Regions from separate parts of the Mesorhizobium sp. M0047 genome, predicted to be linked through region 2. Evidence: predicted binding sites of a transcription regulator. Region 2 holds the regulator's gene; each other region holds the start of a gene.
The links. The regulator LexA, encoded in region 2, represses DNA repair genes until DNA is damaged. The targets are predictions, from matches to a motif close to TGTTCNNNNTGTGTTCNG.
Positions count from the first base shown of each region.

Region 1 (10,482 bases), on a different contig from region 2:
TACGAAAAACAGCGACTCGCCCGCCGCATCGCGAAGCCTGTCGCGATAGGATTTCTTCAACGCGGAACAGCTGACGACTAGCCCGCGACCCTCCTCACGAGCCTGGCGCAAGGCTGCGCCGACCAGATCCAGCCAAGGCCAGCGATCGCCGTCTGCAAGCGGTATGCCCGCCGACATCTTTTCGACATTGCTGCGCGGATGCAGCGTATCGCCTTCAACGAAGGCAAGGCCAAGCCGTGCGGCGATCTCGACGCCAACTTTGGTCTTGCCGCAGCCGCTGACACCCATCACGACGATGAGCGCGGGTTCAAAGGCAGGTCGTGATGCCACCGTCGACATAGAGCGTGTGTCCATTGACAAAGGATGAGGCCGGTCCAGCCAGAAACACCGCCGCGCCGACAAGTTCGCCGACGTCGCCCCAGCGACCAGCCGGTGTGCGGTTGGTCAGCCACGCCGAAAATTCGGGATTGTCGACAAGCGCCTGGTTGAGCGGCGTCTTGAAGTAACCCGGCGCGATGGAATTGATCTGCAAGCCATGCTTCGCCCAATCGGCACACATGCCGCGCGTCAGGTTGCGCACAGCGCCTTTCGTGGCCGTATAGGGCGCGATGTTGGTCCGTGCCAGTTCGCTCTGCACCGAGGCGATGTTGATGATCTTGCCGCGCCGCCGCGGGATCATGTGCCGCGCCACTGCTTGTCCCACGAAGAACACGCTGGAGATGTTGGTGCGCAAGAGTTCCTCCCATTTGTCGGCGGGGAAATCCTCGAGCGGCATTCGGAACTGCATGCCGGCATTGTTGATAAGGATATCGATGGCGCCGATCGTCGCCTCGATCTCCGCGACGCCGTTCGCCACCGCTGCATGATCGGTGACGTCGAAGACGGCGCTATGGACCTTGTGTCCCTTCGCTGTCAGTGCATCCGCAGCCGTTTTTATTTTTTCGGCGCTGCGCCCGTTGAGCACGATTTCGGCGCCGTGCTGCGCCAACCCCTCGGCCAGCGCCAGGCCGATCCCTTGCCCCGAGCCGGTGACCAGCGCCTTCATGCCGGTCAAATCGAACAACGAACTGCACAAACGCTCCTCCTGAGCAGTGTTTCCTGAAGCGGCCGCGATTTCCAACCTACCTGCCGCCAGTCCCTATTGACATGAATGTTATCGATAACATAGTCAATTGAAAAAATGCACAGGAGATGACGCCGTGACCGACATTTTGATGACAGGTCCCTATCCGGATTGGGACATGGGAGATCTTGAAGCGAAATATCGCGTCCACAAGCTTTGGCAGTCCGAGGACAAGGACGCGCTGCTCTCAAGCCACGCCGGCGCGATCCGCGCCATAGCTACGCGTGGCGAGCTTGGCGCAAGTGCTGCGCTGATGGCGAAGCTGCCGCAGCTTGAAATCGTTTCCTGCTACGGCGTGGGCACCGACGCCATCGACCTTGCCTATGCCCGGGCGAACGGCATTCGTGTCACCAATACACCTGATGTTCTAACCGAGGACGTAGCCGATATCGGCATCGGGCTGCTGCTCGCCGTGGCGCGAAAAATCCCGCAGGCCGACGCCTACGTACGCGATGGAAGCTGGCGCAAGGGCAATATGGGGCTGGTCACGCGTGTCTGTGGAAAAAGGCTGGGCATTGTCGGCATGGGCCGCGTCGGTGCGGCGGTGGCGAAGCGCGCCGCTGCATTCGACTGCACGATTTCTTATTTCGACAACCGCAAGCGCGACGATCTTCCCTATACGTTCGTCGGCGATCTGCTCGAACTGGCGAGCGATAGCGAATTTCTGATCGTAACGCTCGCCGGCGGCGAAAGCACGAAACACATGATTAATGCGTCGATCCTGGCAGCGCTCGGAGCAGACGGTATCGTCATAAACATTTCGCGCGGCAGCACAATCGACGAGACCGCGTTGCTCGCGGCCCTGGAATCCAGGGCCATAAAGGGTGCCGGGCTCGACGTGTTCTGGAACGAGCCAACCATCGACGAGCGCTTCCTGAAGCTTGCCAACGTCGTGCTGCAACCGCACCACGCCAGTGGCACGGTGGAGACCCGCAAGGCCATGGGTCAGCTCGTTCGCGATAATCTCGCGGCCCATTTCGGCGGACAGACCTTGCTGACACCGGTCGTCTGAGAAAGGATCACATCATGAAGTCGATCGTCATCCACGCCGCAAAAGACCTGCGGATCGAGGAGACCGATCCGGGCTCCCCTGGCGCCGGCCAGGTCGAGATTGCGATCGAAGCTGGCGGCATCTGCGGCTCGGACCTGCATTACTACAATCACGGCGGTTTTGGCGCGATCCGCCTGCGCGAACCGATGATCCTCGGCCACGAGGTCGCCGGCACGGTGAGGGCCATCGGCGGTGGCGTTTCCGCGCTGGCCATCGGCGACCGCGTCGCGATCTCGCCTAGCCGACCCTGCAATGCCTGTCGCTACTGCCTGCAAGGCATGCAGAACCAATGCCTCGACATGCGCTTCTATGGCAGCGCCATGCCGATGCCGCACATCCAGGGCGCCTTCCGCCAGCGCCTGGTCGCCGAGGCGTGGCAGTGCCACAGAATAGCCGACCACATCTCCATCAACGAAGCCGCGTTTGCGGAGCCCTTCGCGGTTACCCTGCATGCCATGAACCGCGCCGGCTCGATGCTCGGCAAGCGGGTTCTGGTCACCGGCTGCGGGCCGATCGGCGCGCTTTGCATCCTCGCCGCACGAGCCCACGGTGCGCGCGAAATCGTCGCCACTGATGTCATGGAGGGCGTGCTGGCGAAGGCCCTGGAGATCGGCGCCGATCGCACCATCAACGTCGCGACAAACAGCGAAAAGCTCGCCGCCTACAATGTCGACAAGGGTAGTTTCGACATGATGTTCGAGGCCTCCGGCAATGAACGCGCGGTGCGTGCTGGGCTTGATGTCCTGAAGCCGCGCGGCGTGCTCGTGCAGCTCGGGCTCGGCGGCGATCTGTCGATCCCGCAGAACCTCATCGTCGCGAAAGAGATCGAGATGCGGGGCACTTTCCGTTTCCACGAGGAGTTTGCGCTCGCCGTCGACCTGATCAATCGCCGCCGGGTGGACGTCAAACCGCTACTGACGGGCATCTATCCTCTCGACGAGGCGGTCGCGGCTTTCGACATCGCCGGTGACCGAAACAAATCCATGAAGGTTCAGATCGCGTTCTGAAGATCCTTCGGTTGCGCTGGAGGCACATCGCCTTAAATCACGTCGGCGCCAACCGCCGCCAGCGCAGCGTGTGCCACATCGAAATCCTGCTCGCCGGTTCCCGAACCGACGCCGATGCCGCCCGCAAGGCGTCCGCCGAAGCGGATCGGCAAGCCCCCAGGCAAATTGGTCACGCCGCCCTGCGAAGCGATACCGGCTGAGAGCGCCGCTTCGAACGCCATGCCGCCAGTAGCGGCGTTTATTGACGCTGCGGTGCGCGCCTTCGCCTGCGCCGTACGCATGCTGAGGAACCGCGCGCCATCCATGCGCAGGCTGGCGAGGACTTCGCCGCTCGCATCGACAACCACGAGACATTGCGGCACGCCCATCGTGACGGCGCGCGCTGCTCCGGCTGCAACGGCTTTCAAAGCACCGTCATGCGTGAGGGTGATGGTCTCGCGAAACATCGCTATTGGGCTGCCCTTCGCTGCGTTTGAATCCATGCAGGAACTCAGGTGCTTTCGCGCTCGACGACGCGATAGCCGGTGAGCACGATTTCTTGGCCGTGTCGTTTCTCGTCGCCTCGGATCACCTGGATCAATCTGCGCGCAGCCTGTTGCCCGATCCCGTAGCAGTCGACATTCACGGTGGTGATGCCGGGATGGCAAAAGGCGGCTACCTCGTAGTCGCCGAAGCCGGCAATGGCGATGTCTTGCGGGATCCGCATGCCCCGGCGCTTGCATTCCATCAGTGCGCCGAAGGCCGAAAGGTCCGAAACGCAGAGTACGGCTTGCGTGTCCGGCCAACGCTCCAGCATGCTGACGACGGCCTGGCCGCCCTGCTCGATGGATATCGGCGGCACGCCAAAGGAAACGAGGCGCCCGGTCGGCAGGCCGAGCTCCTCAATGGCTCTGACAAAGCCTTCGCGCCGCTGGCTGCCGCGCGTGTCGCGCGAGGTCGTGCCACCGATGTAACCGAATTTTCGGTAACCCTTCCTGGCGAGCGTCTTGACGAGAAGCCCCATCGCCTCCTCGTTGGAGAAACCAACCACTTGATCGATCGGCTTTACCGGCAACTCCCAGGTTTCGACTACTGGAATGCCGGCGCTTTTCAAAAGGCGGCGGGCGCGATCCGTGTGAGCGCCGCCGGTCAGGATGATGCCTTCCGGCCGTCGGCGGAGCATCGCTTCGATCAGCTTTTCCTCCTTCTCGACCGTATAGTCGGTGTAGCCGAGCAGAAGCTGGAGCCCCGTGCTCTCCAGTTCATCCGTAATGCCGCGCGCCGTGTCGGCGAAGTTGGAGTTGTTGAGTGACGGAACCATCGCGGCAACAAATCCAGTCTTGCGCGAGGAAAGGCTACCGGCCGACTGGTCAAGCACATAGCCGAGGTCGTTGACCGCGACCATGATCTTTTCCCGCGTCGCCTTGGAAACGCGACCGCCTTCCTTCAGGGCCCGCGAAACCGTCATGGTCGAAACACCCGCCCGCAGCGCCACGTCGACCATCGTCGGAGCGTAGCTCTCGCTCGGTTTCGATGAGGCTGCCTTGGCCATCAGCGCTCTCTACCGGCCGGCCGCGCCGGCCTGACAAGCGCCAGACACTCAGTCACGGGGTTTGTCTGGCGTCCGGCCGCGTTCATGCACCACCTCTCAGAATCGGATCGACTTCGATATGTTATCGATATCACCGCGAGCTGGCAACAACCAGGTCGTGTCCGCCTTGGGTTTCGGTCTGTGGAGATTTCCCTCCCAATTCCAGACTGCCTTTCCACTCGCTTTAGGCACAGCTTTGCGCCACAATCTCGGCCAGACCGGCTCGCGGCTTCCTGAAAGCAGACCTACCGGCGATGCCGCTGGAGCTCGCACCCCATGGAAACCTATCGCCCGCACCGCTCGGTGCTCTATATCCCGGCCTCCAACGACAAGGCGCTGGCCAAGATCGCGCAGCTGTCCTGCGACGCCATCATCATCGACCTGGAGGACGCCGTCGCTCCAGCCGACAAGATCGCCGCTCGCGGGAAATTGGCCGCGATTTTCGCCGGCCATGCCGACAGGCGTTGCGAGATGATCGTGCGCATCAATGCGGTGGCCAGCGAGTGGGGCGCCGACGACCTGCTGGCCGCCGCAAGCTGCGAGCCCGACGGCATTCTGCTGCCCAAGGTCGACACGCCGCGCGACCTGCTTGAGGCCGGCGATGTGCTCGATGACAACTTCGCCCCCGACAGCGTGAAACTATGGGCCATGATCGAAACGCCCAAGGCCATGCTCAACATCGGCACCATTGCCGAACTTGGCCGCGATCCCGCCGCTCGGCTGGCTTGTTTCGTTGCCGGAACGAACGATCTGGTGAAGGACACCGGCGTGCTGGCGACGCCGGACCGGCGCTATCTCGTGCCATGGCTGATGCAGATGGTGCTGGCCGCGCGGGCCGGCGGCATCGACATGATCGACGGCGTTTCCAACGATTTTCGCGATCTCGACGCTTTTGCCCGTGAATGCACGGAGTCGGCGGCCATGGGATTCGACGGCAAGAGCATCATCCATCCGGCCCAGATCGAAGCCGCGAACCGCGCCTTCGCGCCGTCCAAGGAAGCGGTGGCGGAGGCGCGCTTGATCAAAGATACCTTCGCCCTTGCCGAGAATGCCGGCAAAAGCGTGATTGCGCTGAACGGCAAGATGGTCGAGCGGCTGCACCTGGCGCAGGCCGAAAAACTGCTGGCAAAGGCGGCCGCCACCGGCGCATGATATCGGGCTTGCGGGCCGTGGTACTCACGACAGGACTGAAAAATGAAGCTCTACCGCTTTCTGACTGGCCCGGACGATGCCAGCTTCTGCCACAAGGTGACGGCCGCCCTGAACAAGGGCTGGCACCTGTTCGGCTCGCCGACCTATGCCTACGACAAGAAAGCCAAGACGATGTGCTGCGGCCAGGCAGTGGTCAAGGATATCGACGGGCAGGAATACGGGCCGGACACCAAGCTCAGCGACTGGTAATCGGCGCTCGCATCCACAGCCACCCGGCCAGCCAGGCGATCGCTGCCGCAAGCGTCATCAAGCCCAGGTCAAGCGCCAACTCCGGCACGAACGCCCGGAGCGCGATAGGCACCGCGCCAATGATATAGAGGGCGAGTGGAATGCGCGGCACGCCTCTTGCAACGACAAGAGAGGTTACAAACGCGAGCGTCCCGAGCAGAAAAAGAACTGAACTGACGACCAGAGCCAGTCCGAGAGGACCGGCGCGCAGCTTGATGATGGTCGCCAGAGGAAGTTTCGAAAATACGAGATTGATCACCACTTCCACACCTACCAAACTTGCCAATGCAACGAAGTTGATAACGAACGCGATGGTGCCGAACAGGCCCGCGCGCCGGCCAAACGCAAGAAACAGGCCTACGACAAGACCAAGCGCCAATATCTCAGCGACTGGCGCGAGAAGTTGCGTCAGATCGGTGGTCGCGATGAGCGCGCTGCGTTTAGCCGCGTTGACCAGAAGAATAAGCGCGCTTCCCACCCCGGCGGCGGAGGCAAGCCGATAAAGCTGGGCGCTGGGCGCAGCCGCGCTCGACTGGACAGTCGCGGAATTCTCCTCGCGCTGGGGTTCTTCGGCTGGCCTCTGAAGCGCAATGAGCGATTGCGGACGGCGCGGTTCGGCAGTTCTGGCGAGCATGTTCGTCTCCTCATAAGGGAAAACGGCAGCCGCGAAGACCGCATGCCTGTTCCGATCCCATTTGTAATCGCTGCTTACATACTCTTGCCTGCGTTGTAAACACTGATTACATTAATCGCGGATCGTGCTACATACGCGTGAAGCAGCTCTACGGAACGAAGGAAAAGAGATGGCAAAAGCCAAGACGCCTCGCCGCACCAGCTACCACCATGGCAATTTGCGGGACGCGCTGATCGATGCTGCAATTCAACTTGTCGAGGAAGGCGGCCCTGACCATGTGAGCGTGCGCGAAGCCGCAAAGCGCGCCGGCGTTTCCCCCGGCGCCCCCTTCCGGCATTTTCAATCGAAAACAGCGCTGCTGACCGCGGTAGCCGAACAGGCCATGAGCCGGCTGACAGAGGCCGTGGCCGATGCACTTTCAGAAGTCGACAGCGCAGATCCCATCGTGGCCTTCGAAGCAATCGGACAAGGCTATCTGGAATGGGCGATCGCCAATCCCACGCATTTCCAGGTCATCAGTTCCCGAACGCTGATTGATTTCGACGGGTCGGACAGTCTTCGCGGACAGAATGAGGCCATTCGCCGGAAGATGATCGACCTGCTGACCCAAGCGCAACAACAGAGTAAGTTGGCTGCGAACGCAGACTTCGATCATCTGGTTCTTGCCGCTCGTGCATTTGTCTATGGCTTGGCACGAATGGTGGTTGATGGTCATTTTTCGCAGTGGCATCCGTCCGAGCCGCCATCGCTCGCCCTGCGGAAGGCGCTGCATCTTTTCATCAGCCGGATGACCGACCTATCTGAAGCGAAATCTTAGAAGCCTTTGCCGCCGCTGAGTTCTGGGTCGACTTGAGAGGAGTAGACATTTCACGCGGCGTAGGAACCAGTTACTCGGCCGCCTCTTCGATCTTCTCCATGTCGTCATCGGACAGCCCGAAATGGTGGCCGATCTCGTGGATCAGCACGTGGGTGACGATGTCGCCCAGCGTTTCCTCGTTCTCGGACCAGTAGTCGAGGATGGCGCGGCGGTAGAGCGTGATGCGGTTCGGGCCTTCGCCGGTCTGCGGATTCCAGCGCTCGGCGATGCCGCGTCCTTCGAACAGGCCGAGCAGGTCGAAGGGCGTCTCCAGCGACAGATCGTCCATGATCTCGTCGGTCGGGAATTCGGCGATCTGGATGACGATCTCGCCGGTCAGCTTGCGAAAATCCTCCGGCAGATGGGCATAGGCCTCCAGCGCCAGGAACTCCATTTCGTCCATCGAGGGCGAGAGTTCGTCGTGCCAGGTGCGGGTCTTGTAGATGCGGGCCATGCTTTGTCCTTTGATCCGGGCATATAGGCTTTCGCACCGGAATCGGCAAATGAACGGGCTGATGCGCCTGCACCATCAGGTGGAGAGGAATAAATTCCCCATGACTCCGCTTGACTCTTCCGGCACCCTCTGGAATCTATAGGGAACATAACAGGAACAATTGTGAGTGGAAGCTGACCGTCATGGCGATGACCGCCGTGGCGCGGGAAACTGTTTTTGCCCTGCGCCGCCAGATCGCGAAAATCGAGGGAACGCTGCCCGAGCGCCTGCAGGCGCCGGCCGCAGCGACCCCTGATGCTGACGCCAAAACCGATGTCACGCCCAATACCGATCTCACAATCGTCCGACGTGGCATTGCCGCGGCTTTGCCGGATGCGTACCTGCCCACCGGCGTCGAGCGTCTCGATGCCGCCCTGAGCGGCGGCCTGCCGAAGGCAGCCCTGAGCGAAATCCATGGCACGCAAACCCGCGATGCCGGGGCCGTCGCCGGCTTCGCCCTGTCGCTCACCAGCCTGATCCTCAAGCAGGCGCAAGGGCTGCCGGTGCTGTGGATCGGCACCACGGAAATCTTCCGCGAGGCGGGCTTTCCCTATGCCAGGGGGCTTCACGCCTCGTTCGGCATCGAGCCGGAACAATTGCTGTTTTCCGAGGCGCCAAAACTCGTCGATGCGCTGTGGGTCGCCGAGGAGGCGGCCCGGATGACGGCGCTCGCCGCCGTCATCCTCGAAATTCGCGGCAATCCGCAGCGGCTGGACCTGACCGCGACGCGCCGGCTGCATGCGCGGGCGCAAGGTGCCGGCCGGCCGGTGTTCCTGCTGCGGCAGGCGGCAGAGCCCGAACCGACGGCGGCCCCCGTCCGCCTCATCGTCGCGGCGGCACCGGCAACGCCGCGAGACACCATTGCCGGGCCGCTCGCCGGCTCGATCGGCCACCCGGCCTTCACCCTCACCATCGGCAAGAGCCGCACGGCCCTGCCTGGACAATTCACACTGGAGTGGAACCCCGATGAACGCGCATTCGACGAAAGAGCGGGCGACGAAAGAGCGGGCGACGATAGAAGGGGCGAAGAGAGAGGCCGGGCAAAGAATCCTGTCCCTCTGGTTTCCCTATCTGGCAGTGGAACGGATCCTGCGGCAGCGTCTGGGACGGTCCTGGCGTTCCCGGCCGTCGGATCACCTGCCGCCATCTCGTCCACCGCTCGTGATCAGCCATCGCGACCGCAACGCGCAACGCATCTCGGCCCTCGACGAGCGGGCTGAGGCGCTGCATCTGAAGCGCGACATGGGCATTGCCGATGCGCGCGCCATGCATCCGTCGATCGACATCGTCGAGGCCGATCCGGAGGCCGACCGCCGCCTGCTCGAAGGCCTTGCCGACTGGTGCGACCGCTACACCCCGCTGGTGGCGCTGGACGGGGCGGACGGCCTGTTTCTCGACGTCACCGGCTGCACCCATCTGTTCGGCGGCGAACGCGCCATGCTGGACGACATCCTGTCGCGCTTCTTCCATCAGGGGTTTGACGTTCGCGCCGGGCTTGCCGCGACACCGGGGGCGGCCTGGGCGGCGGCACGGTTTGCCGGTGACCGCATCGTCGATGGCGGCGAGGAGGAAGCGCTGCTGGCACCCCTGTCGCTGGCCGCGCTGCGCATCGAGCCGGCGACTCGCGCCAGCCTGGAAAGCGTCGGCCTGCGCACGGCGGGCGCCGTCATGGCGGCACCGCGCGCGCCGCTCGCCCGCCGCTTCGGCGCCTTGCTGCTCCTGCGCCTCGACCAGGCGCTTGGCCGTCTCGACGAGGCGGTGTCGCCGCGCCTTCCCGTCGCGCCGCTTTCGGTCGAACGCCATCTCGCCGAGCCCGTCACCCTGACCGAGGACATCGAACGTCTGGTGGGCATGCTGGCGACGACCTTGAAGACCGACCTCGAGCGCCGCGGCGAGGGCGCCAGGGCGCTGGCGCTGCTGCTCTTTCGCGTCGACGGCGCCGTCAGCCGCATCGCCATCGGCACCTCGCGGCCGATGCGCGAGCCCCGGCTGATCCAGAAATTGTTCCACGAGCGGCTGGCGGCGCTCGAACAGGATATCGATGCCGGCTATGGCTTCGATCTGGTGCGGCTTTCGGTGCTGACATCAGCCGCTTTCGACATGCAGCAGGCCGACTTTGCCGGCGAGGTGATCGACGACGGCGCCGATATCGCGCTGTTTGCCGACCGCATCCGCGCCCGGCTCGGCGATGGCGCGGTCCTGCAGCCGGTTGCCGTCGAAAGCCATCTGCCGGAGCGCGCCGTCGCCACGATCCCCTTCACCGAAGCGCCGCGCCGGACCACGCCGCCGAAGAGGCCGGACAGGCTGC
Region 1 is NZ_JAMYUW010000025.1:64,018-74,499, forward strand. Features, by position in the region: gene NKJ89_RS22420 (gluconokinase) at 1-339, opposite strand, end outside; gene NKJ89_RS22425 (SDR family oxidoreductase) at 308-1,045, opposite strand; gene NKJ89_RS22430 (2-hydroxyacid dehydrogenase) at 1,215-2,135, shown strand; gene NKJ89_RS22435 (L-idonate 5-dehydrogenase) at 2,150-3,181, shown strand; gene NKJ89_RS22440 (GlcG/HbpS family heme-binding protein) at 3,214-3,663, opposite strand; gene NKJ89_RS22445 (LacI family DNA-binding transcriptional regulator) at 3,672-4,712, opposite strand; gene NKJ89_RS22450 (HpcH/HpaI aldolase/citrate lyase family protein) at 5,028-5,903, shown strand; gene NKJ89_RS22455 (DUF1737 domain-containing protein) at 5,946-6,152, shown strand; gene NKJ89_RS22460 (hypothetical protein) at 6,139-6,825, opposite strand; gene NKJ89_RS22465 (TetR/AcrR family transcriptional regulator) at 6,995-7,642, shown strand; gene NKJ89_RS22470 (metallopeptidase family protein) at 7,713-8,135, opposite strand; gene NKJ89_RS22475 (ImuA family protein) at 8,318-9,394, shown strand; gene NKJ89_RS22480 (DUF6504 family protein) at 9,336-10,482, shown strand, end outside.
Region 1: a site for LexA is predicted at 8,277-8,294, ahead of NKJ89_RS22475 (ImuA family protein). Genes of this name have one in related genera too.

Region 2 (10,482 bases):
GGCGCGTGAGCGCCGAGCTAAAAGAGATAAACCCGAGCTATCGCTTTTCAGAGCACGTGGGGCGGCTGCCCTTCAGCAATCCGGCCGATGCCGAACGCATCCGGCAGGGCTACGCCAAGGCGGCGCTACCCGAATAGGCGAACGAAAGCCCTGTGCCTGTCGCACGAGAGGTTTCGAGGGGCCGCTAGGTCGGCGGTGAAGGCCGGCACCATTATTAAATGGGTTTCCCCCGCAAACATATCTGACGGCGCCGCCTAGTCAGGAGCATGCACTTTTTGGAGTCGCGAGCTGCTATTGGTCCGAGACGGGTCCTGGATGTGAATTCGCCCGTCGGGTGGGAGCATATTGCCTTCTCCGGCGACTTCCTTTGGGATCGAGCAGCCAAGGCAGCCGGCCGGAAAGCTCTCAATCTGTCCGCGAAACAGCGGGCAGCATGACGATGTTCAAGCTTCGCTCCCCCTTAGCGTTGTTTAGCGGGAAACCAACGCTATGCCCTCTATATAAAAGTCCCTATTCGCTACTGGCTATTCGCTATTCGCTATTCGCTCTCATCACCGCTTGGCGATCGGCACGTAGTCGCGCTCCGGCGCGCCGGTGTAGAGCTGGCGCGGGCGGCCGATCTTCTGGCGCGGATCCTCGATCATCTCTTTCCACTGCGCGATCCAGCCGACGGTGCGGGCGACCGCGAACAGCACGGTGAACATCGTGGTGGGGAAGCCCAGCGCCTTCAGAGTGATGCCGGAATAGAAGTCGACGTTCGGGTAGAGCTTCTTCTCGATGAAATAGGGATCGGTCAGCGCGATCTTCTCCAGTTCCATAGCGATGTCGAGCAGCGGATCGTCCTTGATGCCGAGTTCGCCCAGAACCTCGTGCGCCGTCTTCTGCATGATCTTGGCGCGCGGATCGTAGTTCTTGTAGACGCGGTGGCCGAAGCCCATCAGCCGGAACGGGTCGTTCTTGTCCTTGGCGCGGGCGATGAACTCCGGGATATTATCGACATGGCCGATCTCGCCAAGCATGTTGAGCGCCGCTTCATTGGCGCCGCCATGGGCCGGCCCCCACAGGCAAGCAATGCCGGCGGCGATGCACGCGAACGGGTTGGCGCCAGAAGAGCCGGCGAGACGAACGGTCGAGGTCGAGGCATTCTGCTCGTGATCGGCATGCAGGATGAAGATGCGCTCCATGGCGCGCGCCAGCACCGGGTTGATCTTGTATTCCTCGCATGGCACGGCAAAGCACATATGCAGGAAATTGGCGGCGAAATTCAGCTCGTTCTTCGGGTAAATGAAGGGCTGGCCGATGTGGTATTTGTAGGCCATCGCCGCGATCGTCGGCATCTTGGCGATTAGCCGCATCGACGCCACCATGCGCTGGTACGGATCGGAGATGTCGGTGGAATCGTGATAGAAGGCCGACAGCGCGCCGACCACGCCGCACATCACGGCCATCGGGTGCGCGTCGCGGCGGAAGCCGGTGAAGAAGCGCGACATCTGTTCGTGCACCATGGTGTGGCGCGTCACGCGGTAGTCGAAATCGTCCTTCTGCGCCTTGGTCGGCAATTCACCGTAGAGCAGGAGATAGCAGACCTCGAGGAAGTCGCCGTGTTCGGCCAACTGGTCGATCGGGTAGCCGCGATGAAGCAGGATGCCGGCGTCGCCGTCGATGAAGGTGATTTCGGATTCGCAGCTTGCGGTCGAGGTGAAGCCGGGATCGTAGGTGAAGGCCCCGGTGGTGGTGTAGAGCGAAGCGATGTCGATGACGTCAGGCCCGACAGAACCGCTTCGCACCTTGAATTCGTGGGTCTTGCCGGCGAATGCAAGCGTTGCCGTGGTCTCCTGGCCCTTGCCGCCCAAGTCCAGTTTTTTAGCAGCGTCGGTCATTGCAAACTCCTTCTTGTTTCCTCATGCCGGCAAAGGCAAAATTCTGCAGAGCGACACGTTGAGATCACCGCAATGCGCGTATTCGCCACCGCATTTCAGGAGGTGCGTGCCAGATTGGGCCAAGGCCTAATGTTGCACTGCGAAACCCGCCTTTCAATGCCAATCTTCTTGGGCCAGTTTGCTCCTAATCGATTTGGTCTTCTATGCGCGCCAGGCTTTCCTCGCGGCCGAGCACGGCAAGCACATCGAACACGCCCGGCGAGGTGCTTTTGCCGGTCAAAGCGGCGCGCAGAGGCTGGGCCACGGCGCCAAGCTTGTGGCCACCAGCCATGGCAACCTCGCGGATCGCGGCCTCTGCCGAGGCGGCCGTCCAATCGCTTGTAAGCCCATTCAAAGCTTCGTGAGCGCCGCGTAGGATCTTGCGGGCATCGTCATTGAGCAGAAGGGCCGCCTTGTCGTCGATCGGTAGTGGCCGCGTGGCAAACAGGAAGGCGGCACCATCGACGAGTTCGACCAGCGTCTTGGCGCGCTCCTTCAGCCCCGGCAACGCGGCCAGCAGCTGCGCCTTGTTGCTGTCGTTCAGACGCGCGGCCATCGCCGGGCCGGCTTCGAGATAGGGCAGGGTGGCGATGAAGATATCGAACAGCTCGGCGTCGCTCATGCGGCGCATATGCGCGCCGTTGATCGCCTCCAGCTTGGCGAAGTCGAATCGGGCCGCACTTTTGTTGACATCACCGATGTCGAACCAGGAGATCATGTCGTCGATCGACATGATCTCGTCGTCGCCGTGGCTCCAGCCCAAGCGCGCCAGGTAGTTCAGCAATGCCTCCGGCAGATAACCCATGGCACGATAGGCTTCGACGCCGAGCGCGCCATGCCGCTTCGACAGCTTGGCGCCATCGGCACCGTGGATCAACGGGATGTGCGACATCGAGGGCACGGCCCAGCCCATGGCGTTGTAGATCACGGTCTGGCGCGCGGCGTTGGTCAGATGATCGTCGCCGCGGATGATATGGGTGACGCCCATGTCATGATCATCGACGACGACGGCATGCATGTAGGTCGGATTGCCGTCCGAACGCAGGATGATGAAATCGTCGAGGTCCTTGTTGGGGAAGCGTACCTCGCCCTGGACACGGTCATGGACAATCGTCTCGCCCTCGGTCGGCGCCTTGATGCGGATGGCACCCTTGGCGCCTGCAGGCGCCTCTGAGGGGGCACGGTCGCGCCAGCGGCCATCATAGCGGGGCGGCAGGCCTTTGGCTCTGGCGGCCTCGCGCATCGCCTCCAGTTCGGCCGGCGTGGCATAGCAATAATAAGCCTTGCCCAGGCGCACGAGTTCCTCGGCCACCTCCCGGTGGCGCGGCGCGCGCTCGAACTGCGACACCGGCTCGCCGTCCCAGGTTAGGCCGAGCCAGGAAAGCCCGTCAAGAATGGCAGCTGTCGCCGCGTCGTTGGAGCGTTCGCGATCGGTATCTTCGATGCGCAGCAGCATCGTGCCGCCGGTGTGCCTTGCATACAGCCAATTGAACAGCGCCGTGCGCGCGCCGCCTATATGCAGGTAGCCGGTAGGCGAGGGAGCAAAACGGGTGACGACCTTGTCGGACATGTAACTCTCGGAAACCATCTGAAGCGGGTGCGGTGCGCGGACTTTCGCGCGCCCGGCGTTCATGTAGCATAGGGTGTCGAGGGCGCAAGGGGCAGACCCGATGGCTGGACGAGGCTGGGGCTCGGATCAGGACGAGGACGCTGTCATTGGCGTCAGCGAGCGGTCCCTGTTTGCAGCGCCACTGCCAGCTTCATTGCCGCCGCCATCGCCCCTTGTGCCGGCACCCGACAAGGCGCCTTTGCAAGCCGGTGTCTCCGCCCCTGTTCCAACTGCCGAAGCCAGCAGGATCGTGCGCTTGCGCCGGCAGATTGGCCTGATATCACCGCCGCGCCTGCGCAATAGCCTGGCCATGGCGGCAGGCCTGGAACTCGACCGAGGCGTGGCCTTCCTGCTGGTGCCGGTCTGCCTGGCAAGCGGGGCGATCGGCTATTTTTCGCTTGTGGCGGAGCCGGACTTCGCAAAGCCTGTCGCAGTTGTCATCTTGGCGGGGCTCTGTGCGCTGGTCTCGCGTTCCTGGCCGAAAACCCATCTGTCCTTCATGGCGGCGCTTTTGTGTACACTCGGCCTGCTCGCCGCGAAGGTCGAGACATGGCGAGCCGGAACGCAGATGCTGGGCTCGGAAATCTCGACGCAAGTGACCGGCCGGGTCGTCTCGCTCGAACGGATGGAGAGCGGTCGCATCCGGCTGACAATCGACGTGGCATCGACTGCAAGGCCGAAACTGCGCTATGCGCCGGAGCGGGTGCGGCTTTCGGCACGCAATATCCCGGCGGACATGACCGCCGGTTCCCTGATCACTGGGTATGCCAAGCTGTTGCCACCGACCGGGCCGGTGCGGCCGGACAGCTACGACTTCTCCTTCGACAGCTATTTCGCCGGCATCGGCGGCAGCGGTTTCTTTCTCGGCAATCCAAAACTTGTCGTCACCGATGACGATAACATGCCGTTGGCGGCCCGGCTTTCCTCGGGGATCGAAAAAGCCCGTGAGGCCATTGCCGATCACATCAGGGGCAGCGTCGGTGGCGCCGAAGGCGAGATCGCCGCGGCGCTGATCGTCGGCGTTCGCGCCGGCATTCCCGATGACGTGAACGAGGCGATGCGGCGTACCGGCATCTATCACATCATCTCCATTTCCGGACTGCACATGGCGCTGGTCGCTGGCACCATCATGGGTTTGCTGCGTGGCGCCTTCGCCCTGTTTCCGGATTTTTCCGCGCGTCGCCCGGTCAAGAAGTATGCTGCGGCTGCCGCACTGTTCTCGATCGCCGCCTATCTTATCATCTCAGGCGTCGTCGTTGCCGCCGAGCGCAGTTTCATCATGCTGGCGGTGATGCTGATTGCCGTTCTTTTTGATCGGACAGCACTGACGATGCGCAATCTGGCGATCTCGGCGATCGCGGTCATCATGGTGTCGCCGCATGAAGTGGTCGGCCCGAGTTTTCAAATGTCGTTTGCCGCGACGGCCGCGCTGGTCGGTGCCTATGCCGGCTGGGCGGATCATCGTGCGGGGAAGGCGAGGCCACCGCCGCCAAAGCGATCCTTGCCCGGCTTCCTGACGCGAAAACTCCTGCTGGCGGCAGCCGGCCTTGCCATGACCTCCATCATCGCCGGCAGCGCCACGGCGCTGTTTGCCATCTGGCATTTTCAGCGTGTGTCGCCGCTCAGCCTGTTCGCCAACCTGGCCATCATGCCTATCGTAACAGTCGTAATGTTCCTGGCTGTCGCCAGCGCGCTGCTGATGCCATTCGGCTTGGACTGGCCGGCCCTCTTTCTGATGGGCAAAGGCCTGACGGTGATGATCGCGATGTCCGGATGGATTTCCGAGCGTTCGCCAGTCGACGCAATCGGTTTGATTTCGCAGCAATCCGTCGTGCTGGTGACGATTGCCTTGGTCATCGCGACGATGGCGACCACATGGTTGCGGCTCGCAGCGCTTCCCTTCGCGCTTGCCGGCCTGTTGACCGTCTCGGATACGCGCGTACCTGACGTGCTGGTCTCGGAGGATGCGAGGCTGGTGGCGCTGCCGATTGGCGGCGGCGAACTCGCGGTCAGCCGGGCCAGGCCGAACGAATTCACCGTCGACAACTGGAAGCGTGCGCTGACGTCCGAAAGCATTATCGCGCCGGAGGTGTTCGACGAAGGCGACGGGCAATTCGACGTCGAGGATGCGGCTGAAATGCCGCCGGGAGCGCCATTCTATTGCACATCAGGCGTTTGTCTCGCCAGGCATCCGTCCGGTGCTATCATTGCCTATGTCGAGGACCGAAAGGACACCTGGAAAGCCTGCGGCTTCGCCGACCTGATCGTCATCAACGACGCGACGGCCTATGACGCTTGTCACAACCCGCTGGTTCTCGTCATCACCAAGCGGCAACTGGCTCGCAATGGCAGTGCTGCCGTCTTCTTCGATCGCCAGTCGGCGACTGCGCCGGCAACGGTCAGCTTTGCGGTGGGTAAGCCCTACCGGCCTTGGCACGTGCAACGCAAGTTTTCGCGCGAGGCGAGGGGCCTGCCGCCCTTCAAGAGACCGGACAAGCCCGTCGTTAAACCGCAGCTGCCTCAGTAACGGCGGATCAGGCCGACAAGCTTGCCTTGCACCTTGACCCGGTCTGGACCGAAAATCCGTGTCTCATAGGCCGGATTGGCGGCTTCGAGAGCAATCGAGGCACCCTTGCGGCGAAACCGCTTCAGCGTCGCTTCCTCTTCATCCACCAGCGCCACGATGATTTCGCCAGGGCTCGCCGTATCGGCGTTGCGGATGATGACGGTGTCGCCGTCGAAGATGCCGGCCTCGATCATCGAGTCGCCCTTGACCTCCAGCGCATAGTGCTCGCCTCCCATGATCATGTCCGGCGGCACCGAGATCGAATGGGTCTGGTGCTGGATGGCATCGATCGGCACACCGGCGGCGATGCGCCCCATCACAGGGATCGACACGGCGGAGACCACGTCGTCGTCATTGCCGGCTGAAGGCATCCGCGAAGACGCCGGCTTGATCTGCCGGCCAAGGCCGCCCTGGCCGACGCTGGCCTGACCAAGACTGCCTTGGATGACGCTTGGCGAGAATTTTTTTGCGGCGTTGAGGCCGGGCGCGATCGAATCCGGCAGCCGCAGCACTTCCAACGCGCGTGCCCGGTTGGGCAGCCGGCGAATGAAGCCGCGCTCTTCCAGTGCCGTGATCAAACGATGAATCCCGGATTTGGAGGCAAGGTCGAGCGCCTCCTTCATCTCGTCGAAGGATGGCGGAATGCCGCTTTCCTTCAGGCGTTCATGAATGAACATCAGCAGTTCGTGTTGCTTGCGTGTCAGCATGGCGGCCCCCAGGGTACCTAAAACCAGAATCAGAAAACAAACCCAGAACAAACACTATATGTTCCAGTTGTGTTCTGCAACCGTTTAAAGTTTAATGAATCTGTTAAGGCCGCTGAAATTATTTGGCGCGCGCCAGCGCGCTTGGGTGATCACGGCATGCCGTCACAAGGCGCTTTCCGGCATTGAAATTGTTATGGTTAATGGGCTGCCGCCCATCGTTGGCCCAAGCTTTGGCATGAGCTGCCCATGGATCCGCGACGGGGCATTTCCAGCCTTCCATGCGTTCGTCTGCCGTGAACGAAACGAAGCCAAAATGCCAACCTTGGTTAATTTGTTGATGCCAGTGTTGGCCAGCAGCGGCAACCGGATTTGTGCACTGGAAATTCGTCCCTCCATCATCCGACCAAGAGGCAACGATGCGACAACAGTTGGGACGACTGCGTCAGGTCACGGCCTCCTTGACGGCGAAACGCTGGTCCTTCCATGCATCCGTTCGCAGAATGTCTTCCAGCACCTCGACCGCCAGCCACACGTCCTTGTAGCCGACATAGAGCGGCGTAAATCCGAAACGGATGGTTGACGGCGCGCGGAAGTCACCGATCACTCCGCGCTCGATCAGCGCCCGCATGATTTGATAGCCATGATCGTGAACGAACGACACCTGGCTGCCGCGCCTGGTCGCGTCGCGGGTGCTCTCCAGCGTGAGGCCATAGGCGCCGCACTTCGCTTCGACGAGCTGGATGAACAGTTCGGTCAGCGCGACGCTTTTCTTTCGCAATGCCGCCACGTCGACGTCGTTCCAGATTGCGAGCGCACCTTTGAGCGCCCGCATCGACAGGACCGGCTGCGTGCCGCACAGAAAGCGGCGGATACCGGTGCCGGCAACATAGCCTCGTTCGAAGGCAAAGGGCCGTGCATGCCCCCACCAGCCGCTGAGCGGCTGGCTGATCGCGCCGTGGTGGCGTTGCGCGGCATAGATGAAGGCTGGCGCACCTGGACCGCCGTTGAGGTACTTGTAGGTGCAGCCGACAGCGAAATCGGCTTTTGCATGATCGAGCTCGACTGGCAGAGCGCCAGCGGTGTGGCATAGATCCCAGACGATCAGCACTCCGGCCGCATGAGCTATGCGCGTCAGCGCCGCCATGTCGCGCAGTTCACCCGATTTGTAATTGACGTGGTTGACCAGCACCACCGCGACGCTTTCGTCGATCAGCTCTTCGATGGTTGGCGCGTCGACGCCCGCGAGGCGCAGAAGGACCCCATCGCGGGTCGAGGCAACGCCTTCGGCGATGTAGAGGTCGGTGGGAAAACTGTCAGCCTCGGCGACGATGGCCGATCGGCCGGGCCGCATCTCCATCGCGGCATGTAGCACCTTGTAGATGTTGATCGACGTCGTGTCGCAGACAACAGTCTGTCCGGCTGCGGCCCCGATCAAGCGTCCGAGCTGGTCGCCAAGTTCGATCGGCATCTCGAACCATCCGGCTGTATTCCAGGCCCGAATGAGATCCTTGGCCCATTCCTCGGTGGCCGCCTGCTGCAGCTCGCCGAAAACGGCATGCGACGCTGCCCCAAGCGAATTGCCGTCGAGATAGATCACCCCCTCCGGCAGAATGAAACGATCGCGCATGGCGCGGAGCGGATCCGTGGCATCCATCGCTTCGATTGCAGCGAGATCAGGAATTCCACTCATGGTCAGTCAGTCCTCGGTTGTTCGCGAAGGTTTTCCGCTGCAAGCGCGCCCTCGATGTGCCTGTTCTCATTTCGATTGTGTCAAAGCCGGGTACGGACTGCCCACAGCTCCGGAAACAGCACGACCTCGAGCATCTTCTTGAGATACGAAGCACCCGACGTGCCGCCGGTGCCGCGTTTCAGGCCGATGATGCGCTCGACCGTGGTGACGTGGTTGAAGCGCCAGCGGCGGAAATAGTCCTCGAAGTCGACCAGCTTCTCGGCCAGTTCGTAGAACATCCAGTAGCGCTGCGGGTCGCGGTAGATGGTCTGCCAGGCGACCAGAACCTCTTCATTCTCGGTTCGCGTCTCACGCCAATCCGTGCGCCTGGCATCGGTGCCGATGTCGAATCCGTTGCGCGCCAGAAGCAGCAGCGCTTCGTCGTAGAGCGACGGCTCCGCCAGGATCGCCTCCAGCTTGCCGCTGAGGTCCGGCCGGTGCTTGTGAGGGCCCAGCATGGCGAGGTTGCGGTTGCCGGCCATGAACTCTATGGCGCGATACTGCCAGGACTGGAAACCCGAGGACTGGCCGAGTGCATCGCGGAACTCGGTATATTCGCTGGGCGTCATCGTGCGCAGCACATCCCAGGCGTTGTTGAGCTGTTCGAAAATGCGGGCGACGCGCGACAGCATCTTGAAGCTTGGCTCGAGGCGATCGGCGCGGATCGAGCGGATCGCAGCGCCAATCTCGTGCAGGGCGAGCTTCATCCACAGTTCGGAGGTCTGGTGCTGGATGATGAACAGCATCTCGTCATGCGCCGAAGACAGCGGCGTCTGGGCCTCCAGCACTTTCTCCAGGTGCAGATAGTCGCTGTAGGACATGCTCTCCTTGAACGACATCTGTGCGCCTTCGGACGCCGGATCGTAGGGTTCGCTCAATTGATCTTCTCCGTGCGCAGCCGAAAACGCTGGATCTTGCCGGTCTGGGTCTTGGGCAGCGCGGCGATAAATTTCACCGATCGCGGATATTTATAGGGCGCGATCGTTGCCTTGACGTGGTCCTGCAGGCGCTTGGTCGTCAATGCGTCCGGCGCTACGCCCTGCACCAGCACGACGTGCGCTTCGACGATCTGGCCGCGTTCGGCATCTTCCGTGCCGATCACCGCGCATTCGGCAACATCCGGGTGCGACAGGAGTGCCGCCTCGACCTCGGGTCCGGCAATGTTGTAGCCGGCGCTGACGATCATGTCGTCGGAGCGCGCGGCGAAATGGAAGAAGCCGTCTTCGTCCTGCGTGAAGGTGTCGCCGGTGAGGTTCCAGCCGTCGCGGACGTAGTCCTTCTGCCTGTTATCGGCCATGTAGCGGCAGCCGGTCGGTCCGCGCACCGCCAGCCTGCCGGTCGCGCCGCGCGGCAGCTCGCGCATCTCCTCGTCGACGATGCGCGCCTCGTAGCCGCCCACCGGCTTGCCGGTCGACGCCGGCTTCATGTCGTCAAAGCGGTTGGAGATGAAGATGTGCAGCATCTCGGTGGCGCCGATGCCGTCGAGGATAGGCTTGCCGGTCTTTTGCGTCCACTCTTCGAAAACCGGAGCGGGCAAGGTTTCGCCAGCCGAAACGGCGACACGCAGCGATGACAGATCGGCCCCTTCATCCATGGCCTTCAGCATGGCGCGGTAGGCGGTCGGCGCGGTGAAGGAGACGGTCGCCTTATAGGTCTCGATGATGTGTATCATGTTGGGCGGCGTCGCCTGTTCCAACAGTGTCGCTGCCGCACCGAAGCGGAGCGGGAAGATGGCGAGCCCGCCAAGGCCGAAGGTGAAGGCCAGCGGCGGCGAGCCGACAAAGATATCGTCCGGTGTCACCCGAAGGATTTCGCGTGCGTACGCATCGGCGATGATCAGGAGGTCGCGGTGGAAATGCATCGTCGCCTTCGGCACGCCAGTCGTGCCCGAGGTGAAGCCGAGCAGCGCGACATCGTCGCGGCCGGTGTCGACGGCGGTGAACGTCACCGGC
Region 2 is NZ_JAMYUW010000041.1:39,555-50,036, reverse strand. Features, by position in the region: gene NKJ89_RS28595 (adenylate/guanylate cyclase domain-containing protein) at 1-137, shown strand, start outside; gene gltA (citrate synthase) at 552-1,880, opposite strand; gene gltX (glutamate--tRNA ligase) at 2,065-3,489, opposite strand; gene NKJ89_RS28580 (ComEC/Rec2 family competence protein) at 3,590-6,055, shown strand; gene lexA (transcriptional repressor LexA) at 6,049-6,801, opposite strand; gene kynU (kynureninase) at 7,244-8,491, opposite strand; gene kynA (tryptophan 2,3-dioxygenase) at 8,572-9,408, opposite strand; gene NKJ89_RS28560 (AMP-binding protein) at 9,405-10,482, opposite strand, start outside.

Region 3 (10,482 bases), on a different contig from region 2:
AGAACCTCGATCCGTCGTTGCTGATGTGGGACATGCGGCGCAATTTGAACCCGTCGCCGCTGCCCGAGGGGCGCACGGTGATACAATTTCTGTATCAGGATCTACCGGCGTCCAAACGCTCGTGGTGGCTGATCGTCGAGAAGCACGGCGAGGTCGATCTGTGCTGGTACGATCCGGGCTTCGACGTCGATCTCTACGTCTCGACCGACCTGCACACGATGACGGCGATCTGGATGGGATTGCTGACCGTGGAGAAGGCCGGCGGCAAGGTCGCCCTGACCGGCGACCAGGCCATCGGCAAGAAGATGCAGACCTGGCTCGGCCTCAGCCCGTTCGCGGTGGAGCCCAAACGCGCGGCTTAGGAGAGCGGTCTTCGATCGGATAATGGTCATCCTCATAAGCCTCGATCAGAGTTGCGAGAACGTCGAAGCGGTAACCATCGGGAGTGCCGACTTTCGGCTCGCTCTCGAAATAGCCGTTAATCTCAACGATTGCCCAGTCGTAATCGGCTTCGGTCTTAATGGGTCGAATGTTTTCCATCACACCTTCTCCGGATCAATCTCGTCATACTCTTTGTGCATCCCGACGAATAGGGCTGCATCCTCCTGACAGTTGGCAGGAAACGGGTGGCCGGGCCGTTTTCCCTCGGCTTCAATGCGGCCATGTTCATCACCTTGGCCAAAAATCTGAAATCCGCGCCGCTGCCGGTCGCCGACGATCCGCGCTGGGCGCGCATTGTCGCCCGCGACAAGTCTGCCGACGGCGAGTTCTGGTATTCGGTGGCGACGACAGGCGTCTATTGCCGTCCCTCCTGCCCCTCGCGGCGCGCCAACCCCAGGAATGTGCAGTTGCACGGCACGCTGGAACAGGCCAGGGCGACGGGCTTTCGCCCGTGCCGACGCTGCAATCCGGACGGCCCATCGCTCGAGGCCGGCAACGCCGCGATGGTCGCCGTCGCCTGCCGCAGGATCGAGCAGAGCGAGGAAGAACCGTCACTCGCTGAATTGGCTGATGCCGCCGGCCGCAGCGCCGGTTATTTCCACCGCATCTTCAAGGCCGTCACCGGGCTGACGCCGAAAGACTATGCCGCTGCACACCGCGCCGCCAGGGTCCGCCGTGGCCTGGAAGACGGCGCCAGCGTGACGACGGCGATTTACGATGCCGGCTTCAATTCGAGCGGACGTTTCTACGAGAAATCGACCGGCATGCTCGGCATGACGCCGACGCGCTATCGCGCCGGCGGCGCCCATGAGAAGATCCGCTTCGCCGTCGGCGAATCCTCGCTCGGCACCATCCTGGTCGCCTCGAGCCAGAAGGGCGTCGCCTCAATCCTGCTCGGCGACGATCCCGACGCACTGGTGCGCGACCTGCAGGACCGTTTCCCCAGGGCGCGCCTGATCGGCGGCGACCGTGACTATGAGGCGCTGGTAGCCCGCGTCGTCGGTTTCGTGGAAGCACCATCGCTCGGCCTCGACCTACCGCTCGACGTGCGCGGCACCGCCTTCCAGCAGCGCGTCTGGCAGGCCTTGCAGGACATTCCGGTCGGCCAGACTGTCTCCTACGCCGAGATTGCAGAGCGCATCGGCACGCCAAAGGCCACCCGCGCCATCGCCGTCGCCTGCGCCGCCAACAATCTTGCCATCGCCATCCCCTGCCATCGTGTTATCCGCAAGGATGGCGCCCTGTCCGGCTACGCCTGGGGCGCAGAGCGCAAGCGCGCGCTCCTCGACCGTGAAGCGGCCGTCGGATCGAGCGTGGTGAAGACACCCACATATCGGTCTTCGAGGGCCTGACGAGGACCCGCGATGCGCGCGATGGCAAGCTCTCCCGATACGAACAGCCGGACCCAAGCTGCCGCCAGCCGCCGCATCCAAGAAGCGAAGTCACGGGTGATGGCCGTCATCGGCACGCTTGTCGATGACGGCAGAGCCGAGTGGAGCCGCACCGCGACCGGCGAGATCGAGCTGCGGCTGTGGACCGGAGAGGTGTTCGTGCTTGGCGAGATATTCGTCACGCGCGTCGAATGAGCACCATCAGCGCTCTACGGCGCCCCCCTCTGTCCTGCCGGACATCTCCCCCTCAAGTGGGGAGATTGGCTGTCATCGCGGCCTTCGCCAATCTCCAATGTTGCAAGAATGAGCGAGGCGCTGAAGCTGCCAATCTCCCCACTTGAGGGGGAGATGTCCGGCAGGACAGAGGGGGGCGCCGTAGAGCACCTACCTTGGAGATTCGAATTTGAAAGCAAGCACCGGAGTGAGTGCGAGAAGCCGTCTCTGTAGGGTTCAGGCAAAGGAGTAAAGGCAATGAACCTCATGCAAACTCAAATCGCCGCACCGGCAACCATCCATGCCACCCTCGACACCATCGTCTACGCCATCGGGCAATCCGCGATCGGCAACATCCTGGCGGCGCGCAGCGATATCGGTATCTGCGCCATCCTGATCGGCTCGGATTCCGACGCACTGGGGCAGGACCTTGGCCATCGCTTCCCCGGCAAGATGCTGGTCGAAGACGAGCCCGCCCTGCGCGACGATCTCGCGGCAATCGCGCGCTTCGTCGAAACGCCGGCCGCCGGCCTCGACATGCCGCTCGACATGCGCCACGGCACGCCATTCCAGCAACGGGTCTGGGCCGCGTTGCGCGCTATCCCGTGCGGCGCCACCATCACCTACACAGCGCTGGCCCGGCGGCTCGGCCAGCCCGGCGGCGCCCGTGCCGTGGCAACGGCCTGTGCGGCCAACGCCATCGCGCTCGGCATTCCCTGCCACCGCGTCGTCCGCACCGACGGCACGCTGTCTGGCTACCGCTGGGGCGTCGAACGCAAACGCGCTCTGCTCGACAAGGAGGCTGCGATATGAACGCTCACGCCAAGGTTGCCCCGTCCGTGGTCGAAGCCGCCGAGACTCGCATCGCCGGTTACGACTGGCCGGCGCTTGCGGCCGAACTCGACGGCTTCGGCTGTGCGGTGATCGAGAAATTGCTCTCGCCGCAGGAGTGCCGGCAGATCGCCGGTCTCTATTCGGATGAGCAGCATTTCCGCAGCCACATCCATATGGCCAGGCACGGCTTCGGCAAGGGCGAGTACCGCTACTTCCGCTATCCCCTGCCCGACCTGTTGGGCGGTCTTCGCAGCGCGCTCTATCCCAGGCTGGCCGAGATCGCCAACCGCTGGAACGAGCGCATGGGGCAGGCCATGCGCTACCCCGCGACCCATGCCGCGTTTCTCGAACAATGCCATGCCGCAGGCCAGACGCGGCCGACGCCGCTTCTGCTGCAATATGTGCCTGGCGACTTCAACTGCCTGCACCAGGACCTCTACGGCGACCTCGCCTTCCCGCTGCAGGTGGCTATCCTGCTGTCCGAACCGGGCCAGGATTTCACCGGCGGCGAGTTCGCGCTGACCGAGCAGCGGCCGCGCATGCAGAGCCGGGTCGAGGTTGTGCCGCTGCGCCAGGGCGACGCCGTTGTCTTCGCCGTCCACAACCGGCCGGTGCAGGGAACCAAGGGCAATTACCGCGTCAATCTGCGCCACGGCGTCAGCCGCCTGCGCTCAGGCATGCGCCACACGGTCGGCATTATTTTTCATGATGCGAAGTGAGCGTCATGGAGGAGGGGCGCTTCATTCCGCGTCCTCGGAGACCATATCCAGGATCCACGGACATGCATAATAGTCGGCGATGCGGTCGATCAGACCGCCGGCGGCATGGATCTGCACCAGATACGCCGGCCGCCAGACCTCGCCATGCAGCCTGTCGACGACCAGCACGATCTCCCCTTCGATCACGCCAGGCCGCATGCGCCAAGGCAGTTCGCTGCGCTCATATTCGATGAAGTAGGGCGAGCCCGACAGCAGGCCGTTGTAGCAATCCGAGACCCGCAGCCGCGCATCGGCACTGGTCAGCGCCCGCACCCCGTCCCAGTCTCGCTTGTTGAACAATTCGACATAGCGGCCGAGCAGCCGCGCCAGTTCGGGGTCGTGTGCGGGTGCTGCGACCGGTTGCGCCGGCAAGGCGGCGAGCTTGGCACGGCCACGATTGAGCGCCGACTTGACGCCACCTGACGTCGAGCCGACCAGATCGGCGATCTCCTCCAGCGAATGGTCGAAGACATCCTTGAGCAGCACGCAGGCGCGCTCCTTCGGCGGCAGGTGCATGACCAGCCGCTCGATGGCACGGCCGGCACCGGGACCGGCGGGCTCGACAGGCAGCACGATGTCGTCGCCGGCATAGCCAGCCTCGGCTCGCTGCCGCGCGCGGCGGCTTCTGATGAAGTCAATGCAGCGGTTGTGGGCGATGCGGAACAGCCAGGGCCGCAGCGCCTGCGCATCGTCGAGCCGTTCGATCTTGCGATAGGCCTCGAACAGCGCCTCTTGCATGATGTCCTCGCCATCGAGGGCCGAACCGGTCATGCGCGCGCAGTAGCGGTGCAACCTGACGCGCAGATGCGAGACGGTCGCCAGGAACGCCGCGTAGCGCAGGTCGTACAGGCCTTCGGGGTCGAGACTCGGTTGCATCCCTTGCGACGTCTGACGGGATTTGCGGATCTGCTGGTTCATCGCGGCATCACCACACCTTTGCGCAAGCGCCACGCTTCCACAAGTGAGAGTTCGACACGATCAGCTGGCGCATGGTCAGGCCGCCCTGTCGCCAGCAGCCTTGCTGGCATCGGGCAAGCCCAGTCTCGGCCGCACCCAGGCGGCCAGGCGGCCGATCGCGTCATCTGCTTCCGGCGCCCGGCCGGCCATCATCTGGAAGGAGTGCAGCATGCCGTCAAAGACATCGAGCCGCGTCTCGACCCCGGCCAGCCTGGCACGCTCGGCGAACATGCGGCTTTCGTCGACCAGCGTCTCGTCCGCACCGGCCTGCAGGAACACAGGCGGAAAACCGGTGAGGTCGGCATAGAGAGCGCTGACCTCCGGATCGAGCCGGTCGCGGTCACCGATGAAGTTGGTCACCAGCCAGTCGACGGCGGCCTTGGCGAAGGCCGGGTCCTTGTCGCGGTTGGTCTCGTAGCTGGCGGCGGTCAGCGCCATGTCGAACCAGCCGGAGATGATCAGCGCGGCGACGGGCAGCGGCCGCCCTTGCGCACGCAGCCGCTGCAGGACGCCATAGGTCAGGATCGCGCCGCAGGAATCGCCGGCAAGCACGATGTGGCCGGCATCGAAGCCCCGATCGGCGAGCCAGTTCCAGACCTTCATCGCCGCATCGAGCTGGGCCGGATACTTGGCCCGGTGCGCCAGCGGATAGTCGTAGAGCAGCGCCCGGCAGCCGACGGCCTTGGCCAGATGCCCGACCAGCTTGCGGTGCGTATAGATCGAGCCGCCGATGAAGCCGCCGCCATGCGCATAGAGCAGCACACGCCCCTCGTCGGCGCCCTTCGGCACCGTCCACATCGCCGGCACGCCGCCGGCATCGACCTCGATATAGTCGACGCCGCCGGGTTCGCCGGTCAGTGCTGTCCAATGCGTGTCGTTGTGGTCGATGATCGCTTGCGGGCTGGTCAGCTTGCCCGCATTGGCGGCGATCGTCGCGTAGTGGTTCCTGTTCGCCTCGCTCTGTATGCTCGCCATGCTGGTCTCCCGGGTTACGGATCGCGGGCTGCGCGACCTTCAAGGACAGAGACGAACGGGCGGACAAAAAGGATACGTCAGGTCCCGGATCTTCTCTCTCCCTCACCCCACCGATGCGTAACGGTTGACCACCATGCCGCAAGCATAGTCCTTCGAGCCGAGCAGCCGCAGGTTTTGGAAACCGCCCTGGTCGAAAATCCGGCGTCCGGCCCCCAGCACCGCTGGATTGATGAACAGCTGGAACTCGTCGACCAGCCTGGCCGCGATCAGCGCCGACGCAAAGCCGGCGCCGCCGAAGACGGCCATGTCACCGCCCTCGCCCACCTTCAGCGCACCGATTTCGCGCGGCAGGTCGCCGCTGGCCACCCTCGTGCGCTCCCAGGCCGGCTCCCAAGCCGAATGCTTGAGCTTGTCGCTCAGCACCACCTTGCGGGCATCGACGACGCGTTGCGCGAAAGCGTAGAACGGATCGCGCGGAAATTTCTTCGCCGCATTGCCCCAATGGGCGAGATAGCCTTCCTGCGCCATCTTGCGGCTGAGCAGGATCGTGTCGATGCCGGCGAACACGGCGTTGAAGTCCTGCTTCAGCTCGTCGTCCCAGGCGCTCTCGTCACCCCATTCCCAGAGCTGCCAGGCATGATCCTCATTGGCGCCGACAAAGCCATCGACCGACATCTGCATTTGAAGGATCAGCTTTTTCATCGTTACTCTCCTTCGGTTTGTGCCGGCTTAAAGCGGGCGCCCAGTGAGCCGTCGCGACCAGCGTTATATGGTTTACATTTGGAACCATTGACACAGGACGAAAACGGCATCAATAGTAAATTGCTTTAAAAATGGAACCATAGATGTCGACGCGCGAAAGATCCGGCTGCCCGATCAACCTGTCGCTCGAATTGCTCGGCGACCGCTGGACTCTGCTCATCATCCGCGACCTGGTCTTCGCCGGGAAAAGGCACTTTCGTGAATTCCTGCAGTCCGACGAGGGCATCTCGTCGCGCACGCTGGCCGAGCGGCTGCAGACCCTTCAGGACGAAGGCATCCTCACCCGCAGCGAGGACCCGACACATGGCCTGAAGACAGTCTATCGGCTGACCGAGGCCGGCATCGACCTGCTGCCCGTGCTGGCCACGCTTGGCGCCTGGGGAAGCAAGCACCGCAAGGCCGACGATCATCTGGCGCGGGTCGCCGACGAGCTGGCGGCGGGCGGCGAGCCCGCTCTGGAGGCCATGAAGGCGGCGTTGCGGGCTGAGCATATCGTCTAGGCGGTCGCAGTTCCGGACCTGAGAAAAGTAGCACTGCTGCGGATGAGCTCCAAGAAACCACCTCTTGCTTGACAACAATCCCCCTTTGTTCTCTATTTGTTCGTGTCTATCAGCAACTGCGGATGTGCCTTCGGGATGGAAACCACAGCCACCATCCTGCATGCCGATCTCGACGCCTTCTATGCCTCGGTCGAGCAGTTGCTCGACCCGTCGCTGCGCGGCAAGCCGATCGCGGTCGGTGGCGGTGTCGTGCTCGCCGCCTCCTATGAGGCGCGCGCCTTCGGCGTGCGCGGCGGCATGCCGGGGCGCAAGGCGCGCGAGCTCTGCCCGCAGCTGATCTTCGTCGGCGGCAATTTCAGCCACTACCAGCGGCTGGGCGACGCGGCGATCAAGGTGCTCGACGATTTCACGCCGCTGGTCGAGCGCATCTCCATCGACGAGGCCTTTGCCGATGTCGCCGGCTGCACGCATCTGTTCGGCTCCCCACAAGAGATCGCAACGATCGTCCGTCGCCGGGTACGCGCCGAACTTGGCCTGCCGATCTCGATCGGCGTCGCCCGCACCAAGCACCTGGCCAAGATCGCCTCGCAGGTCGCCAAGCCCGACGGGCTGGTGATCGTCGAGCCCGGCACCGAGATCGCCTTCCTGCATGATCTGCCGGTCGGGCTGATGTGGGGCGTCGGCCCGGCGACCAGGGCGCGGCTGGCCGAAATCGGCGTCGAGACAATCGGTGAACTGGCCAGGACACATCGCGGCGCGCTGACGCGGCTGCTCGGTCCCGCCGCCGGCGAAAAGCTCGCTGCCCTGTCGTGGGACCGCGACCCGCGCAAACTGGAGACGAAGCGGCGCGCGCATTCCGCCGGCGCGCAATCGGCGCTTGGCCAAAAACCTGCCGTGGAGCGGGTCATCGTGCCCACGCTGCTGCATCTGGCCGACCGTGTCGCCAGCCGGTTGCGCGCCAAGGCTAGGCCCGGGCGCACGGTGACCGTGCGCGTGCGCTTTGCCGATCTGAGCGCCGTCACGCGCTCGATCACGCTTGACCAGCCGATCTCGGCGACAACCATGCTGGCCGAGATCGCCGGCGATCTGGTGCGCGGCGTGCTCGCCGACCACCCGCGCGAGAAGCTGATTTCTCTGCTGGCGATCTCGGTCTCGCATCTCGAGGAAAGCTTCGAGCTGCAGCTCGAACTGCCGCTCGGCCTCGTCGACGACAAGCGCCGCCCGGGCTCGAGGAAAGGCCTGGCGCGCTTCGATGCCGACCGCGCCATCGACAAGATCCGAGAACGCTTCGGCAAACAGGCGGTCGGCTACGGCACGGTGGCGCTGGAAGCGGCGCGTTCGGTGCCCGATGAGTTCAGGGAACTGGCGGAGAAAGATTTGTGAGTAGGGAACGGCGAGGCATCATTCCGTCTCTTCGCCGTCCCAGTAACGCCTCACCGCTGCCATATCGAAAATGCCGTCGCGCCGGCGCAGGGCGTCGACAGCCATCTTGTTGGAATCAGGATAGACGCAGACCTCATTGGGATTTTTCTCGCCGATCATCAAATAGCGGCATGGTCCGCTACCGCTGTTGAGGAAGGAATGTCCGACTGCCAGGCCGGCCGGAAAGCAGACATAGTCGCCGGCTTTCATCTCGTGGCGCTCCTCGCCAAGCAGCAGCGTCACCTGCCCTTCCAGGATCAGCGCATGCTCCTCTTCCCCCATGTGGATGGGCCGGGGCGCCTGGCGCATGCCGGGCGCCGGCGCCTCGATCAGCATGCCGACATGATAGTCGGACCGCCCCAAGGCGGCATAGGTGAGGTGTTTGGACTGACCACCGAACCGCACCCCCTCGCCTTCCTGTTTCCATTCAAGAGAATCGCTGGCGATCGGCGGGATCGGCGCGGCCGGGGGTCTGGTGACACCGGCCGTCACATCCGACGGCAACGGATCGCCGGCGGCAAGGCCGGTGTCCTCGCCATCCCAGTAGCTTCGGGTCGCCGCGAGATCAAAGATCGCGCGGCTGCCCAGCGCGCGCACCAGAACCTTGTTGGAGGCGGTGTAGACGACGACCTCGTTCGGGTTGCGCTCGCCGACGATGACATAGCGGCACGGCGCGTCGCTGGTGTTGATGAGGCAATGCCCCGCCGCCGCACCCGCCGGAAAGCAGATATAATCGCCGGCCTTCATGGCATAGGCGGCGTCGCCGACATAAGTGGTAAGCGTTCCTTCGAGGATGAAGACATGCTCTTCCTCGAGAATGTGGTAATGCTTCGGCGAGCTCTGCTTGCCCGCCGGCAACTCCTCGATCGCCACGCCGACATGGTGGTTTTCGCCCAGCGCGGCCAGCGACAAATGCCGGTAGCGCACGCTGAAGCGTGGCACGACGGACCAATCCGTCCATGACACCTCATCCGATGCGAATGGCACGGGCGGTTTCGCTTCGTCTGCCATCAGGCCTCCTGATCCTGTCGCCCTGCCCTCGTCGCGACAGAACAAAGCTGCCAGCTTCCGGCATCATCGCCAAGCGGTGTTCGCCACACTCCTGACAAAGCCGGACAGAAGCTGCCCGTTTAACCCCTGATCGCCTTGCCGGCTTGCTGCAGCAGCTCGAACGCGGCGAAGCGCTTGGCATGCCAGCCGGCCAGCGTAGCGTCGGGATGATAGACCTCGCCGAGTTCCGACATGCCGGCCATGGCCGCCGCGACATCCTTGTAGGTTCCCGCTGCGACAGCGCCCAGCATCGCCGAGCCGAGCAGCACCGGCTCCGGCGAGGTCGACGCGACCACCACCATGCCAGTCGTGTCGGCCAGCAGCTGGCGCACCAGCGGGCTTTGGCCAGCGCCGCCGCTGACGACGATGGTGTCCACCGGGATGCCTTTCTCATGCTCGGCCCGCACGATCTGGCGCGCGCCGTAGCCGAGCCCGCAAACGCCGGCGACATAGAGCCCGACCAGGCTGTCGAGACTGGTGTCGAGATCGAGCCCGGCAAGCAGCGCACGCGCGTCCGGATTGGCGAAGGGCGCGCGGTTGCCGAGGAATTCCGGCACGACGTGGATGCCGCCGACCAGGGCCGGCGTCGCCGCGGCGCCGTTGCGGCTTTGCGCCTGCAGAGACAGCCAGGCGCTGAGGCTGAGGCCGTCGGCCTGCGCCCTCGCCGCAGCTTCGCCGCTTGCCGGGTGCATGCGCACCAGATGGTCGATGGCCGCACCCGCCGCCGATTGGCCGCCCTCGTTCAGCCACAGGCCCGGCACCATGGCCGAGAAATACGGACCCCAGACGCCGTCGACGAAGGCCGGTTCGGCGGTCGACGACATGGTGCAGGCCGAGGTGCCGAAGACATAGGCCATGCGCGACAGAACGCTGCCGAACGCGCCGCGCGCGCCGACCGTGCCGACGCCGCCGGCATGCGCGTCGATCAGGCCTGCCGCCACCGCGGTACCGCCGATGAGCCCAAGGTCTGCTGCTGCCTGCGCGGTCAGTCCACCGCCGAGTGCGGCACCTGCCGGTACGATCTCGGTGCCGATGCGGGCGAACCCCTCATCGGCAAGCGCGCCGAGGCCGATCTTGCGGAAATAGGCGTCGTCCCAGCGGCTCTCATGCGCCAGATACGTCCATTTGCAGGTCACCGTGCAGACTGAGCGCGCAAGGCTGCCGGTCGCCCGCCAGGTG
Region 3 is NZ_JAMYUW010000008.1:111,278-121,759, forward strand. Features, by position in the region: gene NKJ89_RS10135 (winged helix-turn-helix transcriptional regulator) at 1-362, shown strand, start outside; gene NKJ89_RS10140 (helix-turn-helix domain-containing protein) at 325-540, opposite strand; gene ada (bifunctional DNA-binding transcriptional regulator/O6-methylguanine-DNA methyltransferase Ada) at 663-1,793, shown strand; gene NKJ89_RS10150 (hypothetical protein) at 1,806-2,027, shown strand; gene NKJ89_RS10155 (methylated-DNA--[protein]-cysteine S-methyltransferase) at 2,304-2,858, shown strand; gene NKJ89_RS10160 (2OG-Fe(II) oxygenase) at 2,855-3,598, shown strand; gene NKJ89_RS10165 (sigma-70 family RNA polymerase sigma factor) at 3,620-4,555, opposite strand; gene NKJ89_RS10170 (alpha/beta hydrolase) at 4,631-5,569, opposite strand; gene NKJ89_RS10175 (dihydrofolate reductase family protein) at 5,672-6,271, opposite strand; gene NKJ89_RS10180 (winged helix-turn-helix transcriptional regulator) at 6,415-6,831, shown strand; gene dinB (DNA polymerase IV) at 6,967-8,214, shown strand; gene NKJ89_RS10190 (cupin domain-containing protein) at 8,233-9,264, opposite strand; gene NKJ89_RS10195 (FGGY-family carbohydrate kinase) at 9,384-10,482, opposite strand, start outside.
Region 3: a site for LexA is predicted at 6,918-6,935, ahead of dinB (DNA polymerase IV). Genes of this name have one in related genera too.